3 linked regions of the Thiocapsa bogorovii genome follow. The protein of the gene in region 2 interacts with the protein of the main gene of each other region in a pairwise test. Links are inferred from orthologs where the notes say so. Each region holds a gene or a part of one and is shown on either strand. Other genes may lie near its edges. The genes, in order: bioH, acpP and ybgC.

Region 1 (6,916 bases), 5.0 Mb from region 2 along the record:
GGCCAATCTGCCGCAGCAACCCTTCATCGACATTATCCTGGGGACGAAAGCGATCCTGGCCGATCGACGGTCGCAGGACACCGCCGCACTCGCGGACCTGGCCGACCTGGATCTCGGAGCGCTCAGCGAGCTGATCGCGCGCGCCCACGAGGAGTCCACACCGGCCGGTCTGGCCACTGCCCGACGCGCCGGGAGCTATTGCGGCTTGGTCGAGCTCGTCCGGGACAGCGGCCGCCTGCTCCGCCGGGACCGCTGCGGCTTCCTGCCGGAGGACCGGCTGAAGCGCCACGGGATGAGTCACACCGGACAGGGACCGACCGAGATCCGCAAGCACCTCTCCCCGCTGCTCGCCGATCTCGCCGAGGATCTGGATCGCCATCGCGCCGACCTGAGCCACGACCTCCCTCGCCTGCCCGCCACGATCCGGATCCGCGTCCGTCTTGCGGATCGCCTGCTCGCCGAGATCGCGGCCAGCGACTTCGAGGTCGCTGATCAACGCATCGCACTGACCCCGATCCGCAAGCTCTGGAACGCCTGGCGCGAGAGTCGGCTAAACCGCGCCCCGCGCGGTATATCCTGTTCTTGATGGGGATCGGCCGCGGCGGACTTGACGACCGTCGGAGCCGGCGCGGTCTAGAAGATCCAAAAAAGATTGTTTTAAACCGCGTCCCCGCAAACGTCTTTTGATGCACCGAACGTCGAGCGCACTCGAAAACGAGCATATCGCTCCTGACGCGGTTTAATCGTCAATGCCGCTTCGCGCGATCGCGGCGATAATCCCGAATCTTTACAACCCAGCAAGAGGCATTTGAACCCATGGACTATGGACAATCCGACGCCGATCGACTGGACGGGCGTGTAATTCTGGTGACAGGCGCAGCCGAAGGCATCGGACGCGCCGTTGCGCTTGCCTGTGCTGCTGCCGGGGCGACCGTCGTTTTGTCGCAATCGAAGGAGTCGGATCTCGCCGAGGTCTACGACCGAATCGAAGCGGACGGCGGGCCCGAGCCGGCGATCCTACCGCTCAACCCGGAGACCTCGACCGAGGACGACTTCCTCGCCGCCGCCACCGTCCTCGGCGATGCCTTCGGGCGTCTCGACGGACTCGCCCATTGCGCCTCCTACGCACCCTTCCTCAGCCGCATCGACGACTATGACGCGAGCGAATGGGATCGCGTGATCCGCATCAATCTCACCACGCCCTTCCTCCTCACGCAGGCCTGTATGCCCTTGCTGCGCGCCTCCGAAGACGCCTCGGTGGTCTTTACCTCCGACCGCGTCGGTCGTCAGGGGCTGGCCTACTGGGGCGCATACGCTGCGGCGAAGTTCGGCATCGAAGGACTGATGCAGGTCCTGGCCTCTGAGATGCGCGAAAACGGGAAGATCCGGTCCAACAGCATCGACCCCGGCGTAGTGCGGACCGCCTTGCGCGCCCGCCTCTATCCCGGCGAGAACGCGCTGAACAACCCCCTGCCCGAAACCGTCACCGGGATCTACGTCCACCTGCTCGGACCGGCCGGACGGGGAACGAACGGCGAGGCCCTTCAGGCGCAAGGCCCAGGTTGAGAGCCGCGCACCCGAACGCAGCCGATGCGCCCGCCATGAGCCCCGACCGCGACCAAGCCCTCGACCCCGCACTCGACCGACTCCGGGCCGCGGGGCTCTATCGGCGCCGTCGCGTGCAGGACCGTCCGCAGCAGCCGGAGGCCATCGTGGACGGCCGCCCCTTGCTGAGCTTCTGCAGCAACGACTACCTGGGGCTCGCGAATCACCCCGAGGTCATCGCGGCACTGCAACGAGGCGCGGAGCGTTGGGGCGTCGGCAGCGGTGCCTCCCATTTGGTCAACGGACACAGTACCGCCCATCATGCCCTGGAGGAGGAGCTGGCGGACTTCACGGGGCGGCCCCGTGCGCTCCTCTTCTCGACCGGCTACATGGCAAACCTCGGGATCATCGCGGCACTGACCGGCCGCGGCGACACACTCTGGCAGGACCGGCTCAATCACGCCTCGCTGCTCGACGGCGCCCTCCTCTCGCGCGCGAAACTACGCCGCTATCCCCACGCCGATGCCGCCGAGCTCGACCGCCTGATCGGCGACCGAGACACTCGCATGATCGCCAGCGACGGCGTCTTCAGCATGGACGGCGATCTCGCCCCCTTGCCCGCGCTCGCCCTGCTCGCACGCCGCGCGGGCGCCTGGTTCCTGGTGGACGATGCCCACGGGCTCGGGGTGCTCGGCCGAGAGGGGCGCGGGACGCTCGATCATTTCGGGCTCGGTGCCGAAGAGGTGCCGATCTTGATGGGCACCCTGGGCAAGGCGTTCGGGACTTTTGGCGCCTTCGTAGCCGGCCCCGAGACGCTGATCGAGACCCTGATCCAGCGTGCGCGAAGCTACATCTACACCACCGCGACACCCCCGGCGCTTGCCGAGGCGACACGCACGAGCCTCGCGCTGGCCCGCCGCGAGGACTGGCGACGCGAGCACCTTCAGGCGCTGATCACCCGATTCCGCGCGGGAGCGAACCAGCTCGGTTTGCCGTTGTCGGAATCGCCGACACCCATCCAGCCGCTGATCGCCGGGAGTAGCCACCAGGCGCTGGCCTGGGCGGCGCAGCTGGAATCCCGCGGGATCCTCGTCGGCGCCATTCGTCCGCCCACCGTCCCCGAGGGGAGTGCACGTCTGCGGGTCTGTCTCTCGGCCGCCCACACAGAGACCATGGTCGACCGGCTGCTCGACGCGCTCGGAGCCCTGCGACCCGCGACGCCGAGCACATAGCCCGGAACAAAGGCGCACGCACCTGCAGGTCGGACGAGCGTCGCGAATTCCGACAGTCGACCTCGTGGGGGGAACGCCGGCGCCGTGCTGCCGTTCCGACGGAGCCAATAGGTTAAAATCGAGCGCCGAGCCGTGCGATCCCGAGGAGACCGACGCGCGACCCCCATTTTCGAAAGGTTGACCAAGCACCGAATGACCCACCCGACACACGCACCGAACTCTGACCGTCAACTGGTCCTCCTCCATGGATGGGGGATGAACAGCGCCGTATGGGACAATCTCGCCGGCGATCTCCCGCCCGGCGTCATCCCCTGCCCCATTGATCTGCCCGGCCACGGCGATCGCGCTTTCTCACCCCGACTGGACAACCTCTGGTCCTGGGCTGATGCCTGTCTGGAAGCAGCGCCCGGGCGCGCGATCTGGTTGGGCTGGTCGCTCGGCGGACTGGTCGCCCTGGCAGCGGCGGTGCGTGCGCCGAAGCGGGTCAAAGGGTTGATCCTCATGACCGGCACGCCGCGTTTCGTGCGTGCGGCGGACTGGATGCCGGCCATGCTCCCCGAGACACTGGACCAGTTCCACGCCGACCTGCTTGCCGACCCTGCAGAGACACTCGCCCGCTTTCTCGCACTCCAAGTGCGCGGCAGCGATGCCGCGCGCGAGACCCTGCGGGGCCTTCGCCGGCGTATCGCCGAGCAACCGCAGCCGGAGCCGGACGCACTCGCGGTGGGTCTGGATATCCTGCGCGACGAAGACATGCGCGGTCGGCTCCCCGACATCCGCTGTCCGGTGCTTTGGATCTTCGGCACCCATGACACCCTTGTGCCCCCGACCGTGGCCGAGCGTGTCGAGATCCTGATGCCGGGCGCGCTCACCGCCATCGTCCAGGGCGCCGCCCACGCGCCCCATCTCTCGCATCCGAATCGAACCGGCGAGATCGTTCGGGACTTCCTGACTCAGCTCGAGGAACCGGAGCTCGGTCCGAGCGCGTCTCGAGCCCTACCATGAATCCAATCGGCCACAGGATCGACAAAGACCGAGCCCGGCGGAATTTCGAGCAAGCCGCAGAGCATTACGACAGTGTCGCCGTGCTCCAGCGCGAGATCGCCGATCGGCTGCTGGAACGCCTCGACTACGTGCGCCTCGAACCCGCGCGCGTGCTCGATCTCGGGGCCGGCACCGGCTATGCCGTCGAAGCGCTGTACCGACGCTATCGCAAGGCGCGGATCATCGCGTTGGACTTCGCACACGGCATGCTGATGCAGGCACGCCGACGCGGTCGCTGGCTCAGGCGTCCGCTCTGCCTCTGTGCGGATGCCGAATCGCTTCCGCTCGCGGACGGTGCGGTCGATCTCATCGTCTCGAACGCCACCTTTCAATGGTGCAACGGACTGGATCGAACCTTCGCCGAGTGCCTGCGCGTCCTGCGTCCGGGCGGACTCCTGATGTTCACGACCTTCGGACCCGATACCCTGAAAGAGCTTCGCCAGGCCTGGGCACAGGTCGACGGCGCCTCGCACGTGAGCCCCTTTCTCGACATGCACGACGTCGGCGATGCCCTGGTACGCGCCCGTTTCGCAGACCCTGTCATGGACGCCGAGCGGATCACCCTGACCTACCCCGCCATCCGCGAGCTGATGAAGGACTTGAAGATCCTTGGCGCGGGCAACGCAACCGCGGATCGTCCGCGTGGTCTCACGGGTCGTGCCCGGCTTGCCGCCTTGGACGCGGCCTACGAGATCCACCGCAGCGACGGTCGACTACCGGCCAGCTACGAGGTTGTGTATGGCCACGCCTGGGTGCCGGAGCAAAAACCCGCGGAGGGCGGCATCGCCGTCCCCGTAAGCGCAATCGGACGCCGCAATCGCGAGATCTCCCCCGCGGATCGCGCCGTCGAGACCGGGGGCTGACCCCCGAACGGAGGATCGCATCGCCATGCACGGGCTCTTCGTGACAGGAACGGATACCGGCTGCGGCAAGACCGAGATCAGCCTCGGGCTGATGGCCGCGTTCCAGGCAACGGGGCTGAAGGTGCTCGGGATGAAACCCGTCGCCTCCGGTTGCGCGCGTGGACCCGACGGATTGCGCAACGACGACGCCCTGCGACTGCGCATGCAGGGCAGCTCCGAGGCGCCTTACGGCTTGGTCAATCCTTACGCCTTCGCGCCTCCGATCGCGCCGCACATTGCCGCCGGAGAGGCCGGCATCGAGATCGGCCTTCCGACCATCGAGCAAGCCTACCGAGCGCTCGCCGGCGAGGCCGATCAGGTCATCGTGGAGGGCGTCGGCGGCTGGCGCGTCCCCTTGGGGCCGACGCTCTTCGTCAGCGACATCCCCAAGGCGCTCGGACTACCGGTCATCGTGGTGGTCGGCTTGAGGCTCGGATGCATCAATCACGCCCTGCTGACGGTCGAGAGCATCCAGAGCACGGGAGGCGTCCTGGTCGGCTGGGTCGGCAATCAGATCGACCCGACGATGCTGTCTCGCGACGCCAACCTCGCCACACTCGCGGCCCTGATCGATGCGCCCTGCCTGGGTGTCCTGCCGTGGCTCGAGACACCGACCCCGAGCGAGTTAACCGAATACCTCCATCCCGAGCTGATCGACCTACAGCCCAGACATGCCGCCAAGCTCGCCACGACGCGGACTCGGACCGAGGCGCGGAAAGGCGAAGGAGCTCGGACAGCAAAGCGACGCGCATAGCCGGGCGTTGTCGGCTATCCTTGGGCCTCGAGACCTCGCACCCCTTTCACCCACATCGGATCCGGAATGATCGCCCTTTCAATGCCGTCTCAAAGCAGCCGTCGCCCGCAATCGAAGGTCCCCGCCCTGGTCACGTTTGCGATCGCCACCCTCATGGCTGCGCCGACGGCCCTTGCGGATCCTGTCGCCCAAGTCCGGGCCCTGCCGCAAGCAAGCCTGCTCCTGCAAGAGAACGGCCGTGATCTGATCGCGACGCGTGCCGATACACCGCGCATCCCGGCCTCGACCATGAAGGTCCTGACCGCGTTCGCCGCGCTCGAGACCTGGGGACGCAACCACCGCTTCGAGACCGACTTCTACACCGACGACGCCGGCTGGCTCTGGGTCAAGGGCTACGCAGATCCCTATCTGGTCTCGGAGGAGCTCGACAAGGTGGTGAGTGCGCTCTCGGCCAAAGGCCCGCGCCGGATCACCGGCATCGGGCTCGACGACAGTTTCTTCAGTCCGGACGTCGAGATCGCCGGACGCTCCTCGACCGACAACCCCTACGACGCACCCGTAACCGCCTTGGCGGCCAACTTCAACACGGTCAGCCTGGTTCGCACCGGCAACAGCGTCAAGAGCGCAGAGCCCCAAACCCCGCTCACCGACTCGGCCCGGCGCTTCGGCATGGCCGGAGCCGCCGGCAAGCAGCGCGTGAATCTGCGCGAGCGCGACAAGGCGCTGCGCTATTTCGGCGAGCTGCTCGCCGCCAAGCTCGAAGGCGCCGGCATCCAGGTCGGAGAACAACAACGTTTCGCGACCATGCCGCGCGACGCCAAGCGCATCTACCGCCACGCCAACAGCCGCACCCTCGCCGAGATCGTGTCGCCGATGCTTAAGTATTCCAACAACTTCATCGCCAATGCGCTCTTCCTACGGCTGGCCGATCCGAAGGGCACCGGTCAGGTCACCATAAGCGGCGCGAAACGCGCCATGACCGATTTCTCGCGCAAGCGCTTCGCGTGGCGCGACTTCACGATCGACGACGGCGCCGGTCTCTCGCGCGCCAATCGGCTCAGCGCCCGCCAGCTCGTGGAGCTGCTCGACGCCTTCGTGCCCTACCGCGATCTGATGCCCCAGCAGGACGGCAACCCCTCCGTGCGCGCCAAGACGGGAACCTTGCGCGGGGTCAGCACCTATGCCGGCTATGTCCGCCGGGGCGGGAGCTGGGAACCCTTCGCCCTGATGATCAACGAGCCGGTCGACGGCGCCATCAGACAACGGGTCGCCAGCAGCTTGGCGCGTTGACCGTTCGCTCGGCTCCATTTCATCCCTTCGACCATCGGGAGCTCGCCGTGGAATGTTCGACAGCTGCCCCTGGGCCCCGGCGCGGAAAGGGCTCGATCGCGGCGTCGGCGTTCGTTGCGCTGCTCGCGACGGGTTGCGCAATCTCGCCG
Region 2 (6,982 bases):
GGATCGAGACGGTCGGTGCATCGTAGCGGGTCGAGTTCGCGCGACGCTTCGGTTGTGCTGTCAGCGCTGCCTCGGCGAGGTTGAGATTCCGGTCGACGCTCGGATCCAGCTGGCGTTGATCCGCCGGGACGAGGAAGCGCTCGATCTCCCCGAGCATCTCGACCCTTGGCTGGTGACCGAGGAACGGCTCGTTCCTCTGGACATGATCGAAGACGAGCTGCTGCTGGCGGTTCCCGTCGTTCCGCGGCATCCTGTCGGATCCTGCACGGCGGGTCCGGTTGAACATGGCGAGGCGACTGCATCGGCAAGGAACCGGGAAACGGGATCGGAGGCTAGGCGAGGGCCCTTCGAGATCTTGGCCGCACTCAAACAAACACCCGGGAAATGAGCACACGGGACGGTCCGGAGGCTTGAGCTCGGCGGGTCCCCGCTGCGCAGGAGACCGTCCCCCAACAGCATTCATCGATAGATTGGCAAAAACATCGCGATTCCGCTCGAGTAGCGGCCGCGCGTTATTCGGAGATCAAAGATGGCCGTTCAGCAAAATCGAAAAACCCCGTCCAAGCGTGGCATGCGTCGCTCGCACGATGCCTTGAGCAAGCCGACACTGTCGGTCGACCCGACCAGCGGCGAGACGCATCTTCGCCACCACGTGACACCGGACGGTTTCTACCGGGGCCGCAAGGTTCTGGATCGCTCTGAGTGACCGTACGCGGTCGCCTCGGAGCTCTAAAACCAGCGTACGACCGCAGCTCGAACGTTCTCGGGATGGGATCTGTCTCGACAATCGCGCTCGACGCCATGGGGGGCGATCACGGCCCGGGTGTCGTGATTGCCTCTGCGCTTCGCTTCCTTGCAGCCTCGGATCGCGTCGATCTGATTCTCGTCGGCGACGAGAGGAGGATCGGTCAGCACCTCGGAAACGCCGACCGGACTCGACTGAAGATCCGCCCGACGACCCAAGAAGTCGGGATGGACGAGGCGCCGTCAAAAGCGTTGCGGGGCAAAAAGGATTCCTCGATGCGCGTGGCCATCGATCTGGTCAAGAGCGGCGAGGCGGACGCCTGTGTCAGCGCAGGCAACACCGGAGCGCTGATGGCGACCGCACGCTTCGTGCTCAAGACCCTGCCGAGCGTCGATCGCCCGGCGATCATTACGGCCGTGCCTTCTCTTCACGGACACACCCATATGCTGGATCTGGGTGCCAACGTCGACTGCACGGCCGAGCATCTCTTCCAATTCGCCGTGATGGGCAGTGAGCTGGTCACCGCCGTCGAAGGCGTTGCTGCACCGCGTGTCGCGCTCCTGAACATCGGTCAGGAAGAGATCAAGGGCAACGAGCAGGTCAAGCAGGCCAACGAGCTGCTCCTGCGCAGCGGCTTAAACTATGTCGGCTATGTCGAAGGCGACGGCATTTTCCTCGACGACATCGACGTGGTCGTCGCCGATGGATTCGTCGGCAACGTTGCGCTCAAGTGCAGCGAAGGGGTGGCCAAGTTTGTCAGTCACTCCCTGAGCACCCAGTTCAAGCGAACGTGGCTCAGCAGGCTCGCCGGGCTCGCCGCGATGCCCATTCTCAAACAGTTTCGCCGTACGATGGATCCCCGTCGCTACAACGGGGCCAGTCTCCTCGGTCTGCGCGGGATCGTGATCAAGAGTCACGGCGGTGCAGACGAGATCGCATTCGAGAATGCAATCCATATCGCGTTGAAGGAGATTCACGCGAACATACCCAAGCGGATCGGCGAGCAAGTCGGCCGGCACCTCGACAGCGGACAATACAAGGCGATCGCCTGATGATTTACTCGCGCATCCTGGGGACCGGGAGTCATCTCCCGGCCCGGACGATGACGAATGCCGATCTGGAGGCGATCGTCGACACCACGGCGACCTGGATCTTCGAGCGCACCGGCATCGAAAAACGCCATTTGGTCTCCGAAGGGGAAACCTGTTGCGATCTCGCCGAGGTCGCGGCCCGCCGAGCGCTGGATGCGGCCGGTCTGCGGCCTTCCGACATCGACTTGATCGTCGTCGCGACGACGACACCGGATCAGTTTTTCCCGAGTACCGCCTGCCTCCTGCAGCAGCGTCTCGGCGTCCACGGTTGCCCGGCCTTCGACCTTCAGGCGGTCTGCACGGGCTTTGTCTACGCGGTCGGCGTTGCCGATAAGTTCATCCGCACGGGCGCCGCCACACGGGCGCTGGTGGTCGGGGCCGAAACGCTTTCACGTATCCTGAACTGGGAGGACCGCGGCACCTGCGTCCTCTTCGGAGACGGAGCCGGCGCAGTGGTTTTGGAAGCCGCTGACGAGCCGGGCATCATTTCGACACATCTGCACGCAGACGGCTCCTACAAGGACCTGCTTCAAGTCCCGGGAGGACTCGGCAACGGGCATCCCGACGCCCGATTCATCGAGATGAAGGGGAACGAGGTCTTCCGGGTCGCCGTCACGACGCTCGGGCGCATCGTCGACGAGACCCTTGCGGCCGCCGGTATGTCCAAGTCGGAGATCGACTGGTTGATCCCGCACCAGGCCAATATCCGAATCATTCAGGCAACCGCGCGCAAGCTGGATCTGCCCATGGAGCGCGTCGTGGTCACGGTCGCGGAGCACGGCAATACCTCCGCGGCCTCGATTCCGCTGGCCTTCGATCAGGCCGTGCGTGACGGGCGCATTCAACGTGGCGAGCTCCTCTTGATGGAAGCCTTCGGGGGTGGTTTCACCTGGGGTTCGGTCTTGGTCCGCTACTGATCGGTTTGTCGACGTTCGATTCGTTGCAGGTTCGTTGCCGATAAGGATGACACACATGATTGCCGCTTTCTTCCCCGGTCAAGGCTCCCAGTCGATCGGGATGCTCGATGCGCTGGCCGAATCGTACCCGGAGGTCCGCAGGACCTTCGATGAGGCATCGGATGCCTTAAATCTCGACCTATGGCGTTTGGTCAGCGAAGGCCCGAAAGCCGATTTGGATCTCACCCGGAACACCCAACCCGTCATGCTGACCGCCGGTATCGCGGTCTGGCGCGCCTGGCAGCAGGCCGGCGGATCGCCGGCGCGTCTGATGGCCGGTCACAGCTTGGGCGAGTATTCGGCCCTGGTCGCTGCAGGAGCCATGAGCTTTGCCGACGGGGTGCGTTTGGCGGCCGAGCGTGCGCGCTTCATGCAGGAGGCGGTCCCGGCGGGCGAGGGTGCGATGGCCGCCGTACTGGGTCTGAGCGATGCCGATGTCGTGGCGCTCTGCGCCGCGCAGTCCGAGGGCGCAGTGCTCGAGGCGGTGAACTTCAACGCACCGGGCCAGGTCGTGATCGCGGGCGAGACCGCGGCCGTGAACCGTGCCCTCGGCGCCGCCAAGGCTGCGGGCGCAAAGCGTGCGGTGACCTTGCCGGTCAGTGTCCCCTCGCATTGTGCATTGATGCGTCCCGCCGCGGATCGACTCGCCGAACGGTTGGCTGCGATCGAGATCCGGGTCCCGGAGGTTGCGGTCCTACACAACGCCAGCGTGCAGAGCGCCACCGACAGCGCGGAGCTGCGCGATCAACTGGTCCAGCAGCTGTATCGCCCGGTCAGGTGGGTCGAGACGGTGCATGCCGTCGCCGCCGAAGGTCTTCGCATCGCGATCGAGTGCGGCCCGGGTAAGGTCCTGACGGGGCTGAACAAACGAATCGACGACAATCTGACGACACTGCCGGTCTTCGACCCGAAGTCACTCGAAGCGGCACTGGAGGCGATAGGCAATGCTGAAAGATGACATCGCGCTCGTGACGGGCGCCTCGCGCGGGATCGGTCGTTCCATTGCGATGGCGCTGGCCGAGCAGGGTGCCGCCATTGCAGGTACCGCAACGACGGCGGCCGGCGCGCGGTCGATCGAGGACGCCCTCACTCAAGCCGGTTACCGGGGCATCGGGGTCGTGCTCGACGTTTCCGATCCAGCCTCGGTCGAGACCGCAATCGGGGAGATCGCCGAGCGCTTAGGTGCACCCGGGATTCTTGTCAACAATGCGGGGATTACGCATGACAACCTCCTCATGCGCATGAAGGACGAGGAGTGGGATTCGGTCATCGAGACCAATCTCAGCTCGCTCTACCGCGTCACCAAGGCCTGTTTGCGTGCGATGACCAAGGCTCGGAAAGGCCGGATCATCAATATCGCCTCCGTGGTGGGCGCCATGGGCAACGCCGGTCAGACCAACTACGCAGCCGCCAAGGCAGGCATGATGGGCTTCACGAAGGCGTTGGCCCGGGAGGTCGGATCACGCGCGATCACGGTCAACTGTGTCGCACCCGGGTTCATCGATACCGACATGACCCGAGCACTGCCCGAGACGCAACGTCAGTCATTGATCGGGGGCATCCCTTTGGGGCGTCTCGGACAGCCCGAGGAGATCGCTGGCGCCGTGGTCTTTTTGGCCTCTCCCGCAGCGGCTTACATCACCGGCGAGACCCTACACGTGAACGGCGGCATGTACATGGCATGAAAGACATCGTCGTCGATATGATTAAGATCAAATAAATCAGATCCTTGTGCTTTTTTGCCGAGGATTGATGCGGCTTTCATCGGCCGTCGATTGTCACTAGAATACCGCCTGGTCCAGCGAGGGCCACCTTAATTCATCCGGAGGAATCAGCCCCATGAGCAGCGTTGAAGATCGAGTCCGCAAAATCGTTGTCGAACAACTCGGCGTCAAAGAAGAGGAAGTGACCTCGGAGGCGTCCTTCGTCGACGATCTGGGCGCGGACTCACTCGACACGGTTGAGTTGGTCATGGCCCTCGAAGAAGAGTTCGAAACCGAGATCCCGGACGAGGACGCGGAGAAGATCACCACCGTCCAACAGGCCATCAACTACATCAACCAGCACCAGGCCTAGGCAGGTGTCCGGCACCCGGGTCGGGTGCTCCGAGGCTCGAAGGCCGTCGGCCGCAGCTGGATGCCGGCGCGGCGGCGAGCGTCGAATATCGCGTTTCGAACGAAAGGGGTAGGCAATGTCAGGCAGAAGGGTAGTGGTCACCGGTTTGGGCCTCGTGGCGCCGGTCGGTTTGGACGTCAAGTCCTCCTGGGACAACATCCTCGCCGGCAAAAGCGGGATCAAACCCATCACCCACTTCGATATCGAGCCGTTCAGCACTCGCTTCGGTGGCCCGATCTATGGCTTCGAGATCGGCAATTACGTCTCCGAGAAAGAAGCCAAAAAGATGGATAAGTTTATCCATTACGGAATGGCTGCCGGCTGTCAGGCGATCGCCGACGCGGGGCTCGAAATCGATGACTCCAACCGTCGCCGTATCGGTGTGGCGATTGGATCCGGGATCGGAGGGATCACGGGCATCGAGAACAATTACGAAGCCTACCGCACCAAAGGGCCGCGTCGGATCTCACCCTTCTTCGTTCCTGCCAATATCATCAACATGGTTGCCGGCAACCTCTCGATCAAGTTCGGACTGAAAGGCCCGAACTATTCGATCGTCTCGGCGTGCAGTACGGCGACGCACAACATCGGAGAGGCCGCGATCATGATTCGCCACGGCTACGTGGACGTCATGATCGCCGGCGGCGCCGAAATGGCAACCTCGCCTGTCGGACTCGGCGGGTTCGCCGCGGCCCGAGCGCTCTCCACGCGCAACGACGCGCCCGAGGCGGCCAGCCGGCCGTTCGATCGCGATCGCGACGGCTTCGTCCTCAGCGACGGCGCCGGGGTCGTGGTGCTCGAGGAGTATGAGCGGGCCAAGGCGCGCGGCGCACCCATCTATGCCGAGCTGGTCGGTGTCGGGATGAACTCCGATGCCTTCCATATGACTGCGCCGTCGGAAGACGGTGAAGGCGCCTGTGAATGCATGCTGCTCGCTCTCGCGGACGCAGGTCTCGACAAGGACCAGGTGCACTACATCAATGCGCACGGCACCTCGACACCCGCGGGCGACGCAGCCGAGACGATGGCCATCAAGCGCGCGTTCGGACAGCGCGCCTACGAGATCCCGGTCAGCTCGACCAAGTCGATGACCGGTCACATGTTGGGTGCTGCCGGCGGGGCGGAGGCGATCTTCACGATCCTCGCCATTCGCGATCAGACCGCGCCTCCGACCATCAACTACGAGACTCCGGATCCGGACTGCGATCTCGACTACGTCCCCAATACCGCCCGAGAGATGCGCATCGATGTCGCATTGACCAACTCCTTCGGATTCGGCGGTACCAACGGGACCCTCGCTTTCCGCCGACCCTAGGGTCGGTTCGCGAATCGAGTTCGACGCCGCTTGGTCGGTCCGTCGCCTTCCTCTCCGATCGACGATCCGTCGGCTGACGACAGCGCCTCCGGTGCGATCGGGACTCGACGCGTCTTGGTCGACGGGCTTGAGCATGATCGGCTTCCTGTCGGGGATCGCGGTCTGCACTATGGCGACGGGCTGTTCGAGACCATTCTGATCCGCGAGGGAATGCCTTGTCTGTGGAACCGCCATCTGGCGCGTCTCGCGCTCGGCGCCGATCGGCTGGGGATCCCGCAGCCCTCGCGATCGGTTCTGCGCGAGGAGGCTGTTCGGATCTGCGCGGCACTCGATGATGGCATTCTGAAGCTGATCGTCACCCGCGGCGTCGGCGGTCGCGGTTATCGGCCTCCGGCCTCGCCGCACCCCCGGCGCATCTTGCTGGCCTATGCCTCGCCTCCGAACGTCGATCCGCTTGCGCACGGGGGTGTCGCGATCCGATATTGCGAGACACCAGCGTCCGTGAATTCGCGTCTGGCCGGGATCAAGCATCTCAACCGTTTGGACGCGGTGCTTGCCCGACAGGAATGGGACGATCCGCAGATCGCCGAGGGTCTGATGTGCGACGACGCCGGTGACGTCGTGGGCGGGACGATGACGAATCTCTTTGTCTGGAACGGTGTCGCGCTCGCCACGCCTGCGGTGACGCGCAGCGGCCTTGCCGGAACGGTGCGTTCGGTCGCACTCGAAGCGGCGGCGCGGGCCGGGATCGCTTGTGTCG
Region 3 (6,797 bases), 780 kb from region 2 along the record:
CCGCGGCCGAACGGACCCTGAAGCTCGCGGCCGAGTCGATCCGGCGCATGCCCTATGCCCACGCCACACTCCTGTTCGCGCTCGACGAGTGGCTCGACCCGCCCGAGACCCTGGTGATCCGCGCCGGCGACGAGCGTCTCGACGCATGGCGCCGGGAGGTCCAGCGCGGCTACCGACCGCGGCGCCTTGTCCTGGGTATCCCGAGCGAGGAAACCCATCTGCCCGGCACGCTCGCCGCCATGGTGCCGGGCGAGCGCCCGCGCATCTACCGCTGCCGAGGTACCCACTGCGAGCCGCCGACCGAATCGCTCGCCGATGTCTTGAATCCGACCCCGTAGGTTGTGCTGACGATAGGAAGCGCAACGGCCGCCGACCGTTTGTCGTGCCTCCGCGGCACGGCACAATCGCGGATGCCGTTCCGTGTCGATCACGACAACGACAACGTCGGCAGCTCCACAGAGCGCCGAATTCCATGCATTGCTCGCGCTCCGCACCGCTAACGCCGCCCGGCGAGCCCCACCCACCAGCAGGTCATCCCTCATGTCGACAGCCCGGCCGTTTCGACGGCACCTTGCCTATCTCGATTGGCTCTATAACCCCTTCAAATCATGGGACGTGACCCGCGTTTACGACCTCTTGTCGACCGACCTGGCCACCGAAAACGGGCTCTATCTCAACCTGGGCTACTGGAGCGCGGAGCAGAGTCTGGACGATGCGTGCCAGGCGCTGGCCGCCTTGGTCGCGGAGCGCGCATCGATGGGGCCCGGCGATCGGGTGCTGGACGTCGGCTTCGGTTTCGCCGACCAGGACATCTACTGGCTTCGGACCTATGGACCCGATCACATCCAGGGACTGAACATCACCGCTTCCCAGGTGGCCGTCGCACGCGGGCGGGTCAAAGACCTCGGGCTGGAAGAGCGCATCGATCTGCGCGAAGGTTCGGCCACGGACATGCCGCTGCCGTCGAATTCAGTCGACAAGGTCGTCGCCCTCGAGTGCGCCTTCCACTTCAAGACCCGCGAACGCTTTTTCGAGGAGGCCTTCCGTGTCCTGCGCCCGGGCGGCCGATTGGTCACGGCCGATATCATCCCTACGCCCCTTTCCGAGGATTGGCGTACCCGCCTGAAACAACGTTGGTCCTGGCGGCTGGTCGCGAGCAAGTTCGCCATCCCCGCCGAAAACGTCTACACCCGCGAGCGCTACGCAGAAAAGCTCGAGGCCTGCGGCTTCGGAGATGTCGAGGTCGCCTCCATCCGCGATCGCGTCTACACCCCTCTGCACGACTACCTCTCGAGACACCCGGAAACGCTCGACCGACTCCACCCCGCAACCCGACTCCCGGCACGACTTGCACTCGGCATGAGCGCCGAGAGCGTCTACGGCGGTCTGGACTATGTGCTCGCCGCCGCCTCTAAACCGCGCCTTTTGTGACCTACGCGGTTTTACCGGTGACGACCCTCACGACGACCAAGCGACTTAAACCTGGCGCGGTTTTGAGAACGAAGAAGGGCAAAATGCTTTCAATCTCCTAAACCGCGTCGACTGAAACGGTCCAGAAACCATCCAAGGCCGACCTCGGGCGACGAGCAAGCAGAGAAACTCGGACGCGGTTTAGTAGAGGAAGGGCACGAGCTTCTTCACCCCCTTCGCATACTCCGCATACTCCGGATGACGTTCGGTCAGCCAGCCTTCTTCCTTGCTGGCCTTGTAGTCGAAGAAGAAGAAGCCGAGGACCAGGATCGCGAGGTGGGAGATGCTGAGGGTGAAAAGCACCCAGCCCGCCGCCGCGAAGAGCTGGCTGCTGTAGAGCGGATGGCGAACGAGGGCGTAGACGCCGTGCTTGACCAGCTGGCTGTGATCGACCGGGTAGGGCAGGGGGGTTAGATACTCGCGGATATGGACCGAGCCGAAACCGCCGAGGACGAGGGCGACTGTCCAAAAGGCGATCAGCGCCGGCCAGCGCAAGGGCGCAAGGGTATCCATAAGCGCCGGGGTCGCGAGCGGGTTCCAGGCCGGGGTGAAGATAAAGGCAAAGAAGAGCACGAACTGCAGCACGACGAGATATTCGCCGCGGTGGCCCTTCAGGAAGGAGAAACGGGTCATGTCGGGGTCCTTGTCGGAGGTTGAGCGCCGGCGACCGTCGGTCGGGTCGCTATGACCGGCATTGTCTGACATCCGCGTACGTTGTGCCGAGCGTTGCGAGGCACAACGGCCGAGGCTCGGGTGCCGACTTGCAACGATGGCCGGCAACGCGCCATTCGGCGCCCCTTCGACGCAAGGTGCCCGCACGGGTGCTTTCCGGTACACTTCCGCAGTTTGAGTCAAGCCCCAACATGCGATCCCTGCCGTGCCGACATCGAGCGATCCCCGATTGTTGACCTTTACCTGGCCGGTGCGGGTCTACTACGAAGACACCGACGCCGGCGGTGTCGTCTTCTATGCCAATTATCTGAAGTTCCTGGAGCGAGCGCGCACGGAATGGTTGCGCGCCGTTGGGCAGGAGCAAAGTGCCTTGCGCGCGCGTCACGGCATCGTCTTCGCCGTGCGTCGCATTGCGATCGACTATCTTGCACCCGCACGTCTCGATGACTGCTTGAGCGTGACCTCCCGTCTGGTGCGGCCGGGCGGTGCGAGTCTGGAGTTCGACCAGCAGGTGATTCGCGACGAGGACGGTGCCTGTTGTTGCCGAGCTTCCGTCAGGATCGCCTGCATCGATGCCGGTACCTTGCGCGTCGCGCGCCTGCCCGGCGATCTCTTGTCCGAGTTGTTGCCCTTTGCGAGCGGTCCAGCGGAGCCCGTGTCATGACGTCCGATCTGTCGATGTTCAACCTGATTCTCCAGGCTAGTTTGGTGGTGCAGTTGGTCCTGCTGGTGCTCGTCATCGCCTCTGTGACCTCTTGGACCATGATCCTGGACCGCGGGCGCGTGCTCTCCAAGGCACGCAAAAGCGCCAATGCCTTCGAAGAGCGCTTCTGGTCCGGCGGAGATCTCAGTGCGCTCTACAAGGATCTGAGCGAGAACCGCAAGGGCGAACATGGTCTGCCGTCCATCTTTCGCGCCGGATTCAAGGAATACGTGCGGCTGCGCAAGATCGAGGGCAACGACCTGATGGCTGTCCTGCAGGGTAGCGAGCGCTCGATGCGCGTCGCCCTCAGCCGCGAGATGGATCGCCTGGAGACCAGCCTGACCTTCCTGGCGACGGTCGGTTCGACCAGCCCCTATATCGGTCTGTTCGGGACCGTCTGGGGCATCATGCATGCCTTCCATGCGCTGGGGAACGTGGAGCAGGCCACCCTCGCGCTCGTCGCGCCGGGCATCTCGGAGGCCCTGGTCGCCACCGCGATCGGTCTCTTCGCGGCCATCCCCGCCGTTATCGCCTACAACAGGTACGCCTATCAGGTCGAGCGTCTCAACAGCCGCTACGAGGAGTTCATGGAAGAGTTCTCGACCCTGCTGCAGCGCCAAGGCCGCAACTGAGCGTTCGAGGACCCCGTTAGATGCTCAAGCGCACCCGTTCCAGACAGCGCCGCCGGCCGATGGCCGAGATCAACGTTGTGCCCTACATCGACGTGATGCTGGTGCTGCTCGTCATCTTCATGGTCACGGCGCCCTTGATCACCCAGGGTGTGAAGGTGGCGTTGCCGCAGGAAAAGGCCGGCGGGATCCCAAGCCCGACGACCGAGTCGCTGATCATTACGGTCGATGAGTTCGGCGACTATTACATCGATATCGGAGATGAGAAGAACGCCCCGGCCAGCGAGCAAATCCTGTTCGACCGCATTCGTGTCGTGCTCGAATACAGGCCCGAAACGCCGATCCTGGTGCGGGCGGACCACCGGGTCGACTACGGGCGTGTGGTTCGTGCCATGGTCGTCGCTCAGGCGGCAGGCGCTCCGGAGGTCGGTTTGGTGACGGTGCCGCCGGAGCGCCGCGAGCCCTAGCGCTGCGGCCCGAGCCCCGACATGTGGCACATCCTGAGGCAAAACCCGGGGGCCTTCTATTGGTCGCTGGGTCTGCATGTCTTTTTCGCCCTGCTTTTCTTCGTGGGCGTGAAGATCGACCGGCCGATCACGGAGGCGGGGAGCAAGCCGCGCGTGGTTCAGGCGACCGTCGTGAGCGATGCCGCGCTCGAGGCGATGGTCGCGCAGTTTCAGGCCGAGCAGGCGCGCCGTCCGGCCGGGCCCGAGATCAGTCCCGAGGTCGGCACGGAGATCATTCCGCAAGCGCAGGAGCCGCCTGATGCTGTGACGCTTGAAGACCTGAGCGCGGCTGAGGCCGCCCGGCTCGAGACCGAGCGGCTCGAGGCGGAGGCGGTCGACGCGGAGCGTCAGGCCGACGCCGAACGCGAGGAGGCGCAGCGTCTTGCAGAGGCGGCTCGCGCCGCCGCCGAAGCCGAGCGCCTGGCAGCCGAGGCCGAAGCTGCTGCAGCCGAGGCCGAAGCGCGCCGCCAGCTGGAGATCGACCGCATGGCCGAGGCCCAGCGCCGAGCGCAGGCCGAACGAGAGGCGGAGGAGGCCGCTGCGAGGGCCGAGGCCGAACGGCGCGCAGAGGCCGAGCGACGTGCAGAGGCCGCACGACGCGCCGAGGCCGAGCGTCTGGCCGCCGAGGCCGCAGCCGCCAAGGCCGAGGCGGAGCGTCTCGCCGAAGAGAAACGTCTTGCCGCGGAGGCCGCGGCACGGGCCGAGGCACAACGGCGATCCGAGGCGGCACGCGCTGAAGACGAACGCCGCGCGAGGGTTGAGGCCGAGCGCCGTGCCGAGATCGAGCGTCGTGCGGAGGCGCAGCGCCGAGCCGACGCCGAGGCAGCCCTTGAGCGGCAGCGGCAGCTTGAGGAGGAGGCTCGCCTGATGGCCGAGATCGAGGAGCGTCGTCTCGTCGAGGAGCTTGCACAAGAAAGCATCGAGCAGGAGGCCAGGCGGATGGCCGCGGAGGAGGCGCAGCGCCGGCTCGCCGCGGAAGAGGCGCAGCGTGCCCGCGAGGACGATCTGCTGTCGTCTTTGGCATCCGAGCAGCTCGCGCGCGAGGCCGACCGCTACGTCCCCGTGATCCGTGATCGGGTGCGTCAGTTCTGGGTCCGGCCGCCGGCGACCGGGCGTGATCTCGCGACGGTCGTCACCGTACGGCTCATCCCCGGCGGGGATGTGGTGCCCGACAGCGTCCGCGTAATTCAAAGCAGCGGCAACACCGCCTTCGATCAATCGGTCGTAGCCGCGGTGAATCAGGCATCGCCCCTGCCCGTGCCTTCCGGCCCCCTGTTCGAGCGCTTTCGCGAGTTCAATTTCACCTTCAAGCCCTAGCCAGGACAGATCCCTATGCCCCGACATCCGCGCCGCACCTCGATCCTACTGACCTTTGCAGTCGTCTTTTTCGGATTCGGGCTCGGACTCGTTGCCGTGCCGGCGCAGGCGCGTCTGAACATCGAGGTCACCGGCGGTGTGGAGGCCGCGCAGCCGATCGCGGTGGTCCCCTTCGGCGTGAGCGACGGGCTGATCCCGCCGGTGGATATCGCCGCGGTCATCAGCGCCGATCTGGCGCGCACCGGCCGCTTTCGCCCGATGCCGACACGCGACATGCTCGACATGCCGGCCCGTCACGAGGACGTGGATCTGCGCGACTGGAGCCTGCTCGGGATGAACAACCTGGTCATCGGCCGTGTCGAGGCCGACGGCAGCGGTTACCGTGTCAGCTTCATCCTTTATGACGTCTTCCGCGGCAATCAGCTCGCCAGCAGCACCATCGTCTCCACCAAGACGGGAATGCGCAACACGGCGCACCGGATCTCCGACATCATCTATCAGAAGCTGACCGGCCAGCGCGGCGTCGCAGCCACACGCATCGCCTACGTGACCGCCACCGGTCAAGGCGAGGGCCAGACCGTGACCCTGCGCGTCGCGGACGCCGACGGCTTCAACCCGCAGACCATCGTCTCCTCCGGCGAGCCCATCATGTCGCCGGCCTGGTCTCCCGACGGACGTCGCATCGCCTACGTCTCGTTCGAGAACAAGCGCGCCGCCATCTATGTCCAGGAGCTTGCAAGCGGGCGTCGCGAGCTGGTCGCGAGCCATCCCGGTATCAACGGCTCGCCGGCCTTCTCGCCCGACGGGCGCAAGCTCGCGATGACCCTCTCCAAGGACGGCAATCCGGACATTTATGTCTTGGACCTGACGACGCGCGAGCTGGTCCGCCTCACCGACCATTTCGCCATCGACACTGAGCCCTCCTGGTCGCCGGACGGGCAACAGATCATCTTCACCTCCGATCGCGGCGGCAGCCCGCAGATCTACCGGATGGGCTCCGGCGGCGGGCCTGCCCAGCGGATCAGCTCCGAGGGCGACTACAACGCGCGCGCATCGTACGCGCCGGACGGGCGCTCCATCGTCCTGGTGACACGGGTCAACGGAATGTTTCGCATCGGGCTCATCGATCTGGATCGCGGCTTCATGCGCCTGCTGAGCAACGGCAGCCTGGACGAGTCACCGAGTTTCGCACCGAACGGCAGCATGGTAATTTACGCGACCATCCACGGTGGTCGCGGCGTGTTGGCCGCAGCCTCGATCGACGGCGGCGGCAACCAGCGTCTCTCGCAGGATTCCGGCGAGGTCCGCGAGCCCGCGTGGTCTCCGTTCATCAAATGATCCCGGCGCGCCCCCGGCAATCCAATGTCCAATCCCCGCGGCAGGGGTGAAGGAGTCTGCGATGACAACGAACCCCAAGGGCCTCCGGGCGCCGACGCTCCTTCTGTCCGCCGTCCTCCTCGCCTCTGCGTTGGCTGCCGGTTGCACCAGTACGCCGAAACA

The links.
Region 1: the proteins of acpP (region 2) and bioH interact in binary tests that used the Escherichia coli proteins (3 or more experiments, as listed by UniProt). The link is inferred for Thiocapsa bogorovii from one-to-one orthologs.
Region 3: the proteins of acpP (region 2) and ybgC interact in binary tests that used the Escherichia coli proteins (3 or more experiments, as listed by UniProt). The link is inferred for Thiocapsa bogorovii from one-to-one orthologs.

Annotation. Positions count from the first base shown.
Region 1 is NZ_CP089309.1:305,203-312,118, forward strand. What follows is about bases 1,957-4,875. They hold bioH (pimeloyl-ACP methyl ester esterase BioH), read left to right. Parts: upstream 1,957-2,969; coding sequence 2,970-3,782; downstream 3,783-4,875. Other genes in these bases: bioF (8-amino-7-oxononanoate synthase), read left to right, coding at 1,957-2,777; bioC (malonyl-ACP O-methyltransferase BioC), read left to right, coding at 3,779-4,684; bioD (dethiobiotin synthase), read left to right, coding at 4,710-4,875. Outside these bases: LT988_RS01420 (squalene/phytoene synthase family protein), read left to right, coding at 1-586; LT988_RS01425 (SDR family NAD(P)-dependent oxidoreductase), read left to right, coding at 817-1,566; more of bioF, read left to right, coding at 1,602-1,956; more of bioD, read left to right, coding at 4,876-5,477; LT988_RS01450 (D-alanyl-D-alanine carboxypeptidase/D-alanyl-D-alanine-endopeptidase), read left to right, coding at 5,544-6,767; LT988_RS01455 (trypsin-like peptidase domain-containing protein), read left to right, coding at 6,815-6,916. UniProt on the Escherichia coli protein: The physiological role of BioH is to remove the methyl group introduced by BioC when the pimeloyl moiety is complete. It allows to synthesize pimeloyl-ACP via the fatty acid synthetic pathway through the hydrolysis of the ester bonds of pimeloyl-ACP esters.
Region 2 is NZ_CP089309.1:5,314,893-5,321,874, forward strand. Bases 3,265-6,249 are described here. They hold acpP (acyl carrier protein), read left to right. Parts: upstream 3,265-4,631; coding sequence 4,632-4,868; downstream 4,869-6,249. Other genes in these bases: fabD (ACP S-malonyltransferase), read left to right, coding at 3,265-3,750; fabG (3-oxoacyl-ACP reductase FabG), read left to right, coding at 3,737-4,477; fabF (beta-ketoacyl-ACP synthase II), read left to right, coding at 4,984-6,222. Outside these bases: LT988_RS23640 (YceD family protein), read left to right, coding at 1-388; rpmF (50S ribosomal protein L32), read left to right, coding at 530-706; phosphate acyltransferase PlsX, read left to right, coding at 769-1,797; LT988_RS23655 (beta-ketoacyl-ACP synthase III), read left to right, coding at 1,797-2,753; more of fabD, read left to right, coding at 2,800-3,264; pabC (aminodeoxychorismate lyase), read left to right, coding at 6,337-6,982. UniProt on the Escherichia coli protein: Carrier of the growing fatty acid chain in fatty acid biosynthesis.
Region 3 is NZ_CP089309.1:4,532,224-4,539,020, forward strand. What follows is about bases 1,277-4,076. They hold ybgC (tol-pal system-associated acyl-CoA thioesterase), read left to right. Parts: upstream 1,277-2,347; coding sequence 2,348-2,806; downstream 2,807-4,076. Other genes in these bases: LT988_RS20090 (methyltransferase domain-containing protein), read left to right, coding at 1,277-1,431; LT988_RS20095 (methyltransferase family protein), read right to left, coding at 1,612-2,103; tolQ (protein TolQ), read left to right, coding at 2,803-3,477; tolR (protein TolR), read left to right, coding at 3,498-3,941; tolA (cell envelope integrity protein TolA), read left to right, coding at 3,963-4,076. Also shown: LT988_RS20085 (thioredoxin domain-containing protein), read left to right, coding at 1-338; more of LT988_RS20090, read left to right, coding at 541-1,276; more of tolA, read left to right, coding at 4,077-5,297; Tol-Pal system beta propeller repeat protein TolB, read left to right, coding at 5,313-6,635; peptidoglycan-associated lipoprotein Pal, read left to right, coding at 6,697-6,797.